DNA from 3 places in the Xenorhabdus bakwenae genome. Region 2 is predicted to be linked to each of the others. Evidence: predicted binding sites of a transcription regulator. Region 2 holds the regulator's gene; each other region holds the start of a gene.

Region 1 (3,217 bases), 1.7 Mb from region 2:
TGATTCGGTTGCCCAAATTGGGTCACCAGAGAACAGTTCATCATATTCTGGAGTACGCAGGAAACGCACCATACGCAGTTTCATGACCAAATGGTCGATCAGTTCTTGGGCTTGTTGTTCAGTCAACTTACCTGCCTGAATATCACGTTCGATGTAGATATCCAGGAAGGTGGAAACACGACCAAAGGACATTGCAGCCCCGTTTTGGGATTTAACGGCTGCCAGATAGGCGAAATAAGTCCATTGCACGGCTTGTTGGGCATTGGTAGCGGGATTGGCAATATCATAGCCATATTTCGCTGCCATCTCTTTGATTTGGCCAAGTGCGCGATGTTGTTCAACCAGTTCTTCGCGCAGACGAATGGTTGCTTCCAAATCCTCGCCATTTTCCAGTTTTTCCTGTAGGGAAGTGAATTGGGCAAATTTCTCATCACGCAGAAAGTCGATACCATACAACGCAACGCGACGGTAATCACCGATGATGCGCCCACGGCCATAGGCATCAGGCAAGCCAGTCAATACACCAGATTTACGGCATTTCAGGATATCAGGGGTGTAGACATCAAATACCCCCTGATTATGAGTCTTACGATACTCAGTGAAAATTTGTTTCAGTGTTGGGTCCAGTTCACGGTTGTAGGCTTTACAAGAACTTTCAACCATTTTAATGCCACCAAATGGAATAATGGCACGTTTCAGGGGCGCTTCGGTTTGCAGACCAACGATTTGCTCCAGATCTTTTTCAATATAGCCCGCATCATGAGAGGTAATTGTAGACGCAATGTCAGTATCAAAGTCTAGCGGCGCATGGGTGAGGTTTTCGATTTTGATACCTTCCATGACTTTTTCCCACAAAGCTTTTGTCGCTTCTGTGGCACCCGCAAGGAATGATTCATTACCTTCATACGGGGTATAGTTTTTCTGAATGAAATCACGGACGTTGACTTCATTCTGCCAGCTACCCTCGTTAAAGCCTTGCCATGCTACTGAGAATTTTTCGTTTAACTCGGACATGATACTTCTACCTTTTAACAGTGGAATTTTTAAGAAATCTGACTTGGAGGCGAATTAATGATTTTTGCCGCCACGTAAATAAATCAACCAATAGGTCAACCCAACCAATACCGCCCCACCAATAATGTTACCTATCGTGACAGGGATCAGGTTATCGGTAATAAAGCTTGAAACATTAAGTTGTGGAAATCGTTCAGGACTTGTCCCTGTTTTCAGCCAAAATTCATCGGGGGCGAAGTTTTTGATAATGATCCCGAACGGAATTAAAAACATGTTAGCGATACTGTGCTCAAAACCGCTGGCGACAAACATACCGATTGGCAGGATCAACGCGAATAACTTATCGATCAGACTGCGTCCGGCATAGCTCATCCAGACAGCAAGACATACCATCAGATTAGCTAAAATACCCAGACATACAGCCTCAATAAAGGAGTGATGCATTTTATGATCTGCTGTTTGTAATACATTTAGCCCCCAAGTACCATTGGCGACAGTATATTGGCCGGAATACCAGACCAAAGCGACGAAAAACAGGGCGCCAATTAAATTACCGATGTAGACGTTAATCCAGTTTTTGAACATTTGAGACCAGGTAATACGTCCTGTTGCTTTTGAAATGATCGTCAACACAGTGGAAGTGAAGAGATCGACGCCACATATCACCACTAACATCAAACCAAGGGAAAAACAGATCCCACCCGTTAATTTAGCTACCCCATAGGGAATGGAAGAGGTTCCTGTTGTTGCTGTAATATAAAAAACAAAAGCGATGGAAATAAATGCACCTGCCATGATTGCCGATAAATAAGTCACTGCGGGATGTTTATTGACTTTATATACACCAATATCATCAGCGATTTGTGCCATTACAGCAGGTGAAAATAAATTGAAAGGGTTGTCAGTTTTCATCCTAACACTCTCTTTATCCTTAATTAATCATAGCACGCGTTGATAGTAACAAACGGGGATTGACCTGAATTTGATATGGATCATATTAGACCGAAAGTCTGATGAGATATGACAGCCTAAAAGTGGTGATATAAGATTAATGATATGATTTTTAAAGGAAAATATTTTTTAAAATTTATAAAAATATTTTATATAAGCAGTTTTGGCCTGTTAGATATTAAAAGTAAAATAACAGGTTAAATTGTCATTTATTTGTTATTTAAAAATAAATTGTATTTTACTTTTTATGGTCATATACCCATCCAACTTCAAGATGCGTGTTATATTTCCCCGTGCAGCGGGGAAATATAAGGCCTCGCGTCGTCTTGCGGATTGCAACTTGAAGTTTATCGCGTATAAGCGCTCATGCGATGGGTTATTTATTCGCCCAAAATTCACGTTTGGCTTTTTGCAACTTCTCATAAGCATCTAATAATGCCTGATGGGCAGCCAATGCTTTTAATTCTAAATCAATAGTCCACAGACCATAGAAGCTGTTTTCTCCGGCAATGGCAGCAGAGGCAGTATCAACAGTACCCTGACCGTACATTTTTACAAATGCCTGATAATATTGATCTGGTTGGCGATCTTCTTCTTGGGTTAACAGTAACAACGTTTGCAGGCAGCGATAATAGTTAGCTCGTTCAGTGGTGAAAACAGAAGCATTGAAATCCTGTGTCCACTCAACCCAAATCAAAGCTTGCTCCAAATCTTTACCAGCCAGTGCCAGCATAGATTTCAATTCGCCGATACGCAGGTTGCTCCAACCGTTATCTTTACCCACTGCAATGCCCAATAACTCACGGACACGGGTAAAGTCATCCAAGCCTTCATCATCTAACTGTTCGAGGAGAGCCAGATATTCTTCTGGCTGCCATTGACTCTCCGGCAATGCCAGAATGGTGTCGCGCAGATGGCTCCCCATAGTGTTATTGGCAATGTGCAGATCTTCCACCGGATAAATATCTGACATACCAGGCACCAGAATGCGGCAGGCATAAACGTCAAGGTGTTCATAATCAGCAATATAAACTTCAGCATCCAGTTTATTGAAGATCTCCATCAGGGTGTCGAACTCTTCTTCTGTTGCTCCGCTGAAATTCCAGTCAACAAACGCATAGTCAGCATCTTGCTTGAATAGATCCCAACTAATTACACCGCTTGAATCAATAAAATGCGTTTCCAGATTAGTATGTTCAGACACTTCCTCATTATCAAAGCTTGGTGGGGTGAAGACATCCAGATCTTTCAG
Region 2 (3,217 bases):
CAATTCATTATGAATCCCGGCCTACAACTCCATTAGCACTGGCTAAGTTCCCCAATGATGAATTACCGTATTTTCAGGAGCAATCACAATGATTATCCCGTGGCAACAATTGGAAGCCGATACACTCCACAACTTAATTGAAAACTTTGTCTTGCGGGAAGGTACTGATTACGGCGAACAGGAAAAAACGCTCGAACAAAAAGTGCAAGATGTCAAACGTCAACTTGAGCGAGGTGAAGTTCTGCTGGTATGGTCTGAACTACATGGAACCGTTAATATCTTGTCTAAAGCGATGTTCCGCCCGTAAAGCTCGGTTTGTTTTATTCATTCTAATTGACTGATTCGCCAATTTTATTGATTAAGGAGTCTGTTCATGTCTGCCAAACACCCCGTTATCGCAATCACTGGTTCCAGTGGCGCAGGAACAACCACGACCAGTGTCGCTTTTCGCAAGATTTTCCAACAATTTGACGTAACAGCCGCACTGATAGAAGGGGATAGTTTCCATCGTTATACTCGTCCTGAAATGGATGCCGAGATACGGAAAGCAAGAGAACAAGGCAGACATATCAGCTACTTTGGGCCAAAAGCTAACGATTTCGGTATGCTGGAAAAGACATTCCTTGAGTACGGAGAAACGGGCAATGGCCGCTGCCGAAAATATCTCCATACCTATGATGAGGCCGTCCCCTATAACCAATTACCCGGTACTTTCACACCGTGGGAACCTCTGCCATCAAATACGGACGTCCTATTTTATGAAGGACTGCACGGTGGTGTTGTCACGCCACAACACAATGTCGCCAGTCATGTTGATCTGTTGATTGGCGTTGTGCCTATCGTCAACTTAGAATGGATACAAAAACTCATCCGTGATACCGGTGAGCGTGGGCATTCCAGAGAAGCTGTCATGGATTCCGTTGTCCGCTCAATGGATGACTATATCCGCTACATCACTCCTCAGTTTTCACGTACCCACATCAATTTCCAACGTGTCCCTACTGTTGATACCTCTAACCCCTTCTCTGCCAAAGCGATCCCCTCGCTGGACGAAAGTTTTATCGTGATCCGCTTCCGTGGTCTCACTCAAATTGATTTTCCTTATTTACTCGCTATGCTTCAGGGTTCATTTATTTCCAGCCTAAATACTATCGTCGTTCCGGGTGGAAAAATGGGGCTGGCAATGGAATTAATTATGGCACCGCTTGTTAAACAATTACTGGAAGGCAAAAAAATCTCGTAATTTAATCCCCATTTAATTTTTAATAAGGCAGGTAACAAAAAATAATGTTACCTGTTTTATTAAAATAAATAGGCCATTTTTGGTAACATAATTTTTTCCCTTTTATAAATGTAAAATCAATAAAACCAACTCTTCTGCCTGATTTCTGATAATCTGGCAGTCAGTTTAATAGGCTGAAGCGATACAGGAGAAGACAGAAACGCTTTCCTGTGTTACAAACAAGGTTACAAGTAGGGACTGACAAGGTATATGGTTAAGACAATATACCTAAATTTTGACATCTTTATAATCCATATAAAATTCCCGCTTGTCAGTTTTTCAGCAGGTTAATTGTTAACCTATTGATTTTATCAAGCCAGCCTGAAGAGGAACTACCGTTTCTCACATCATAAAGGCAGAAATAACAACAGAGGATAAAGCGAATGGTTCTCGGCAAGCCACAAACAGACCCAACTCTTGAATGGTTTTTGTCACACTGCCATATTCACAAATATCCATCCAAGAGCACGCTTATTCATCAAGGCGAGAAAGCAGAAACGCTTTACTATATTGTTAAAGGTTCAGTTGCTGTTCTAATAAAAGATGAAGAAGGTAAGGAGATGATTCTCTCTTATTTAAATCAGGGAGATTTCATTGGTGAACTTGGATTGTTTGAAGAGGGGCAAGAACGTACTGCATGGGTGCGAGCCAAAAGTGCCTGTGAAGTGGCTGAAATTTCCTATAAGAAATTTCGCCAGTTAATTCAGGTCAATCCTGATATTCTGATGCGTTTATCTGCCCAGATGGCAAGTCGCCTACAAACCACTTCCGAAAAAGTAGGTAACTTAGCCTTTCTGGACGTTACAGGCCGTATCGCCCAGACATTGCTCAATCTGGCCAAACAGCCTGATGCAATGACTCACCCTGATGGTATGCAAATCAAAATCACACGTCAGGAAATCGGGCAGATTGTGGGTTGTTCCCGTGAAACGGTTGGCCGTATCCTGAAAATGCTGGAAGATCAAAACCTGATCTCTGCACATGGCAAAACCATCGTCGTTTATGGGACACGTTAATTCCCGATAAACCAGAAACTCAGCCAGTGCAGCCCGTTACTTCGCACTGGCTTTTTTACTTTTATTTGTTTAACCAGCGGGATACCGCCATTTCCAGCCGCATCATGCCGTCTGTAATTTCGTCCTCAGGAATGATCAATGATGGGGTAAAGCGCAAGATGCTGTCTCCTGCACTTAATAACATCAATCCCGATTCCGCCGCTTGCTGCACTATCTCTCTGGCCTTGCCCTGATATTCAGCTTTCAATACGGCGCCAATAAGCAAGCCTTTTCCACGAACTTCATGGAAAATACCATATTTTTGGTTCAGTTTTTCCAGAGCATGAATGAGCCTATCGTGCCGTTTTTCCACGCCCATCATCACTTCTGGCGTATTGATGATATCCAGTACGACACAACCGATACTACAAGCCAGTGGATTTCCACCATAAGTCGTTCCATGCGCACCCGTTTCCATTGCTGCCGCTATTGTATCTGTCGTTAACATTGCACTGATGGGAAAACCGCCCCCCAGCGCTTTTGCTGTCGTCAGGATATCCGGCTGTACGCCATAATGCTGGTAAGCATATAATTTACCCGTGCGCCCTATTCCACTCTGGACTTCATCAAAGACCAACAAGACCTGATGTTTATCACACAATTCCCGCACGCCATGCAGAAACTCTATCGTCGCAGGAGTCACTCCCCCTTCTCCTTGAATTGGCTCCAAAACAACAGCGCAAGTGTGATCATTGATTTCCGCCCTGACGGCATCCAAATCGTTAAAAGGTACGTGAACAATATCAGCAGGTTTAGGTCCGAACCCGTCGGCATATTTTGGCTGCCCTCCTACCGAAACAGTGAAAAAGGTGCGTCCATGAAACGCCTGATGGAAAGCAATAATTTTAGTTTTATTCGGATGATGACGAGTAATCGCATA
Region 3 (3,217 bases), 1.6 Mb from region 2:
TTTTATTGGCAAAGACATCGTTTATTTCCACAGTCTGTTCTGGCCAGCCATGTTGGAAGGCTGTAACTACCGTAAGCCAACCAACCTGTTTGTCCACGGTTATATCACGGTTAACGGCACTAAGATGTCCAAGTCCCGTGGCACCTTCATCAAGGCCAGTACTTATCTGAAACACCTGGATGCAGACTGCCTGCGCTATTATTACGCGGCAAAACTCTCTTCCCGCATTGACGATATTGATCTGAATCTGGAAGATTTTGTTCAGCGTGTAAACAGCGATGTCGTTAACAAAGTGGTTAACCTTGCTTCACGCAATGCGGGCTTTATCAACAAGCGCTTTGGCGGCAAACTGGCGGAGCAACTCGCTGATCCTGCGCTATACCAGAAATTCGTCGATGCTGCACAGGGCATTGCAGACGATTTTACCAATCGTGAATTCGGCAAGGCGATCCGTGAAATGATGGCACTGGCCGATCTGGCTAACCGCTATGTTGATGAACAAGCCCCGTGGATTGTGGCGAAACAAGAAGGCCGTGATGCTGATCTGCAAGCAATCTGTTCAATGGGAATTAACCTGTTCCGCGTGCTGATGACTTACCTGAAACCTGTACTCCCGGCTTTGGCCACACGGGCAGAAGCCTTCCTGAATACTGAACTGACTTGGGATGGCATCCAGCAACCTTTGTTGAACCATGATGTTTCACCATTCAAGGCGCTGTTCAACCGCATCGAAATGGCGAAAATTGAAGCCATAGTTGCTGATTCAAAAGAGAGCATCGAGCCACAACAAACTGTAACAGGCCCGCTGGCAGATGATCCCATTCAGGACACCATTGCATTTGATGACTTTGCCAAGGTTGACCTGCGGATCGCCCTGATCAAACAGGCTGATTTTGTCGAAGGTTCAGATAAGTTACTGAAACTCACACTTGATCTCGGTGGTGAAACTCGCCAAGTCTTCTCTGGTATTCGTTCAGCCTATCCTGATCCCAAGGCGCTGGAAAACCGTCTGACAGTGATGGTTGCCAACCTTGCTCCACGCAAGATGCGCTTCGGTATTTCAGAAGGTATGGTGATGGCAGCAGGTCCTGGTGGAAAAGACATTTTCCTGTTAAGCCCAGACAGCGGTGCCCAACCCGGTATGCAGGTTAAATGATAGTGGCATATTTTTAATAAATATCATTAATTATCAATTAGATAACAAAGCGGGTTCCAAAAAAGACCCGCTTTTTAATGTGATGTATGGCACATTTATAATGTTAGTCGTATGATAAAAACCTCGTTATATTGAGGAATTATTGATTATGTCTTTCCAAAATGTGCTGATAACAGGTTGGCAATACCTGCGCGCATTCGCGTTGCTTTATTTGTGCCTGATCGTGGGGAATATCATTTCGGCACAACTTCCTTTCTCTCTCCCCGGCAGTATTATTGGCTTACTTCTCTTGTTTGGCTTACTCGCATCCCAAATTATTCCCTCACATTGGGTAAAACCAGGCTGTAGCCTGTTGATGAAACACATGACACTGCTCTTTTTGCCCATCGGGGTGGGGATCATGGATTATTACCCACAACTTAGCCAACAAATGCTCCCTATTCTCCTTTCTTGTATCGTTAGCACAGTGATTGTTATGGTCGTTGTTGCTTATAGTTCCCACTATATTCATCGTGAACGTGTCATTATCAGTGCTCGGCAAATGGAGACTAGCCAGACTGGTACTAAGCAGCAAGAACCCATCTCAACCCCCACAAATCCATCACAACCGTTATCACAAGAACCGGAAGAGAAAGAAAAATGTTAAGCCATATCTGGTGGTCACTACCATTAACTCTGATTGTATTTTACGGCGCTAAAAAACTGTCAGTACGACTCAAACTGCCGATATTTAATCCGTTACTGATCTCAATGGCCGTTATCATTCCTCTGCTGTTGCTGACGCATACTCCTTACAAACACTATTTTGCCGGCAGCCGGATACTGAACGATGTGCTGCAACCTGCCGTTGTTGCACTGGCTTTTCCGCTGTATGAACAGCTACATCAAATCCGTGCCCAGTGGAAATCTATTATTAGTATCTGTTTTGTCGGCAGCATTGTCGCCATGGTTACGGGGACTGCCATCGCATTATGGGCAGGGGCTACACCGCAAATTGCGGCCTCTGTGCTCCCCAAATCCGTGACGACCCCAATCGCTATGGCTGTAGCCGATTCCATTGGCGGTATTCCCGCCATTAGTGCAGCTTGTGTCATTATGGTAGGGATTTTGGGGGCTATCTTTGGTCACAATCTATTTAACGCCCTGAAAATAAAAACCCCGTCGGCACGAGGGTTGGCAATGGGTACAGCATCTCATGCGGTGGGAACGGCTCGCTGTGCAGAAATGGATTATATTGAAGGGGCATACAGCTCACTGGCCTTAATGACCTGCGGCATTATTACCTCACTGATTGCCCCTTTTCTATTTCCCGTATTGCTGCATCTGTTTGGCTAATCATTTTTTGGGTTACGGGTTACAAAATCGTAGCAAGAAAGTAAACAAATCCAACAAAATAGCAAAAATTTGATATAGGTTAATAAAATGATATCTTGTTTACACGAATTTCATTAATTATATGCTATTTATCACATTGCAAACCTGAACAGACGTCCTAGAATGACCTTCAATTAATTTGGAGATCATTCTATGCAAGTTCGTTTTCACGCTATCTGGGCAAAAATCACACCTGAACTGCAAAAAGCCCTCTTACCTTATATTGGCAATGACGATTTTCCCGCCATGCTGACCGCAGAGCAAGCGGCGTCAATTAAACAGCTCTGCGGATCAGACGATCAGGCGCTGGCATTAGCCTTATTACCACTTGCCGCAGCCTATTCCCGTGCGCCTATTTCCCATTTTTATGTTGGCGCAATTGTCCGGGGAGAAAGTGGCAATCTCTATTTCGGTGCCAATATGGAATTCGCTGGGGTTCCATTACAGCAAACTATCCATGCAGAACAATCCGCCATCACGCACGCCTGGTTGCGTGGTGAGAAAAAGTTGGTTGCCATCACCGTCAACTATTCACCTTGTGGCCATTGTCGACAATTTATGAATGAACTGAATAGTGGAACACAATTGGAAGTTTGCCTCCCCAGCCGGCCACCATTGACTCTGGCCGATTACCTGCCAGAAGCCTTTGGCCCGCGCGATTTAGCCGACACACCATTGTTGCTGGAT

The links. Region 2 encodes CRP, which controls carbon source genes, mostly activating them, when cyclic AMP is high. Its sites were predicted from a motif close to ATGTGANNNNNNTCACAT; they were not measured.
Region 1: a site for CRP is predicted at 1,995-2,012, ahead of focA (formate transporter FocA). Genes of this name have one in related genera too.
Region 3: a site for CRP is predicted at 1,234-1,251, ahead of PXH59_RS08475 (CidA/LrgA family protein). Genes of this name have one in related genera too.

Annotation. Positions count from the first base shown of each region.
Region 1 covers NZ_CP119194.1:1,521,725-1,524,941, reverse strand. The annotation lists gene pflB (formate C-acetyltransferase) at 1-1,014, opposite strand, end outside; gene focA (formate transporter FocA) at 1,069-1,926, opposite strand; gene ycaO (30S ribosomal protein S12 methylthiotransferase accessory factor YcaO) at 2,342-3,217, opposite strand, start outside.
Region 2 covers NZ_CP119194.1:3,244,574-3,247,790, reverse strand. The annotation lists gene PXH59_RS16225 (YheU family protein) at 89-307, shown strand; gene PXH59_RS16220 (phosphoribulokinase) at 374-1,243, shown strand; gene crp (cAMP-activated global transcriptional regulator CRP) at 1,666-2,298, shown strand; gene PXH59_RS16210 (aspartate aminotransferase family protein) at 2,360-3,217, opposite strand, start outside.
Region 3 covers NZ_CP119194.1:1,616,482-1,619,698, forward strand. The annotation lists gene metG (methionine--tRNA ligase) at 1-1,156, shown strand, start outside; gene PXH59_RS08475 (CidA/LrgA family protein) at 1,305-1,802, shown strand; gene PXH59_RS08480 (CidB/LrgB family autolysis modulator) at 1,796-2,491, shown strand; gene cdd (cytidine deaminase) at 2,684-3,217, shown strand, end outside.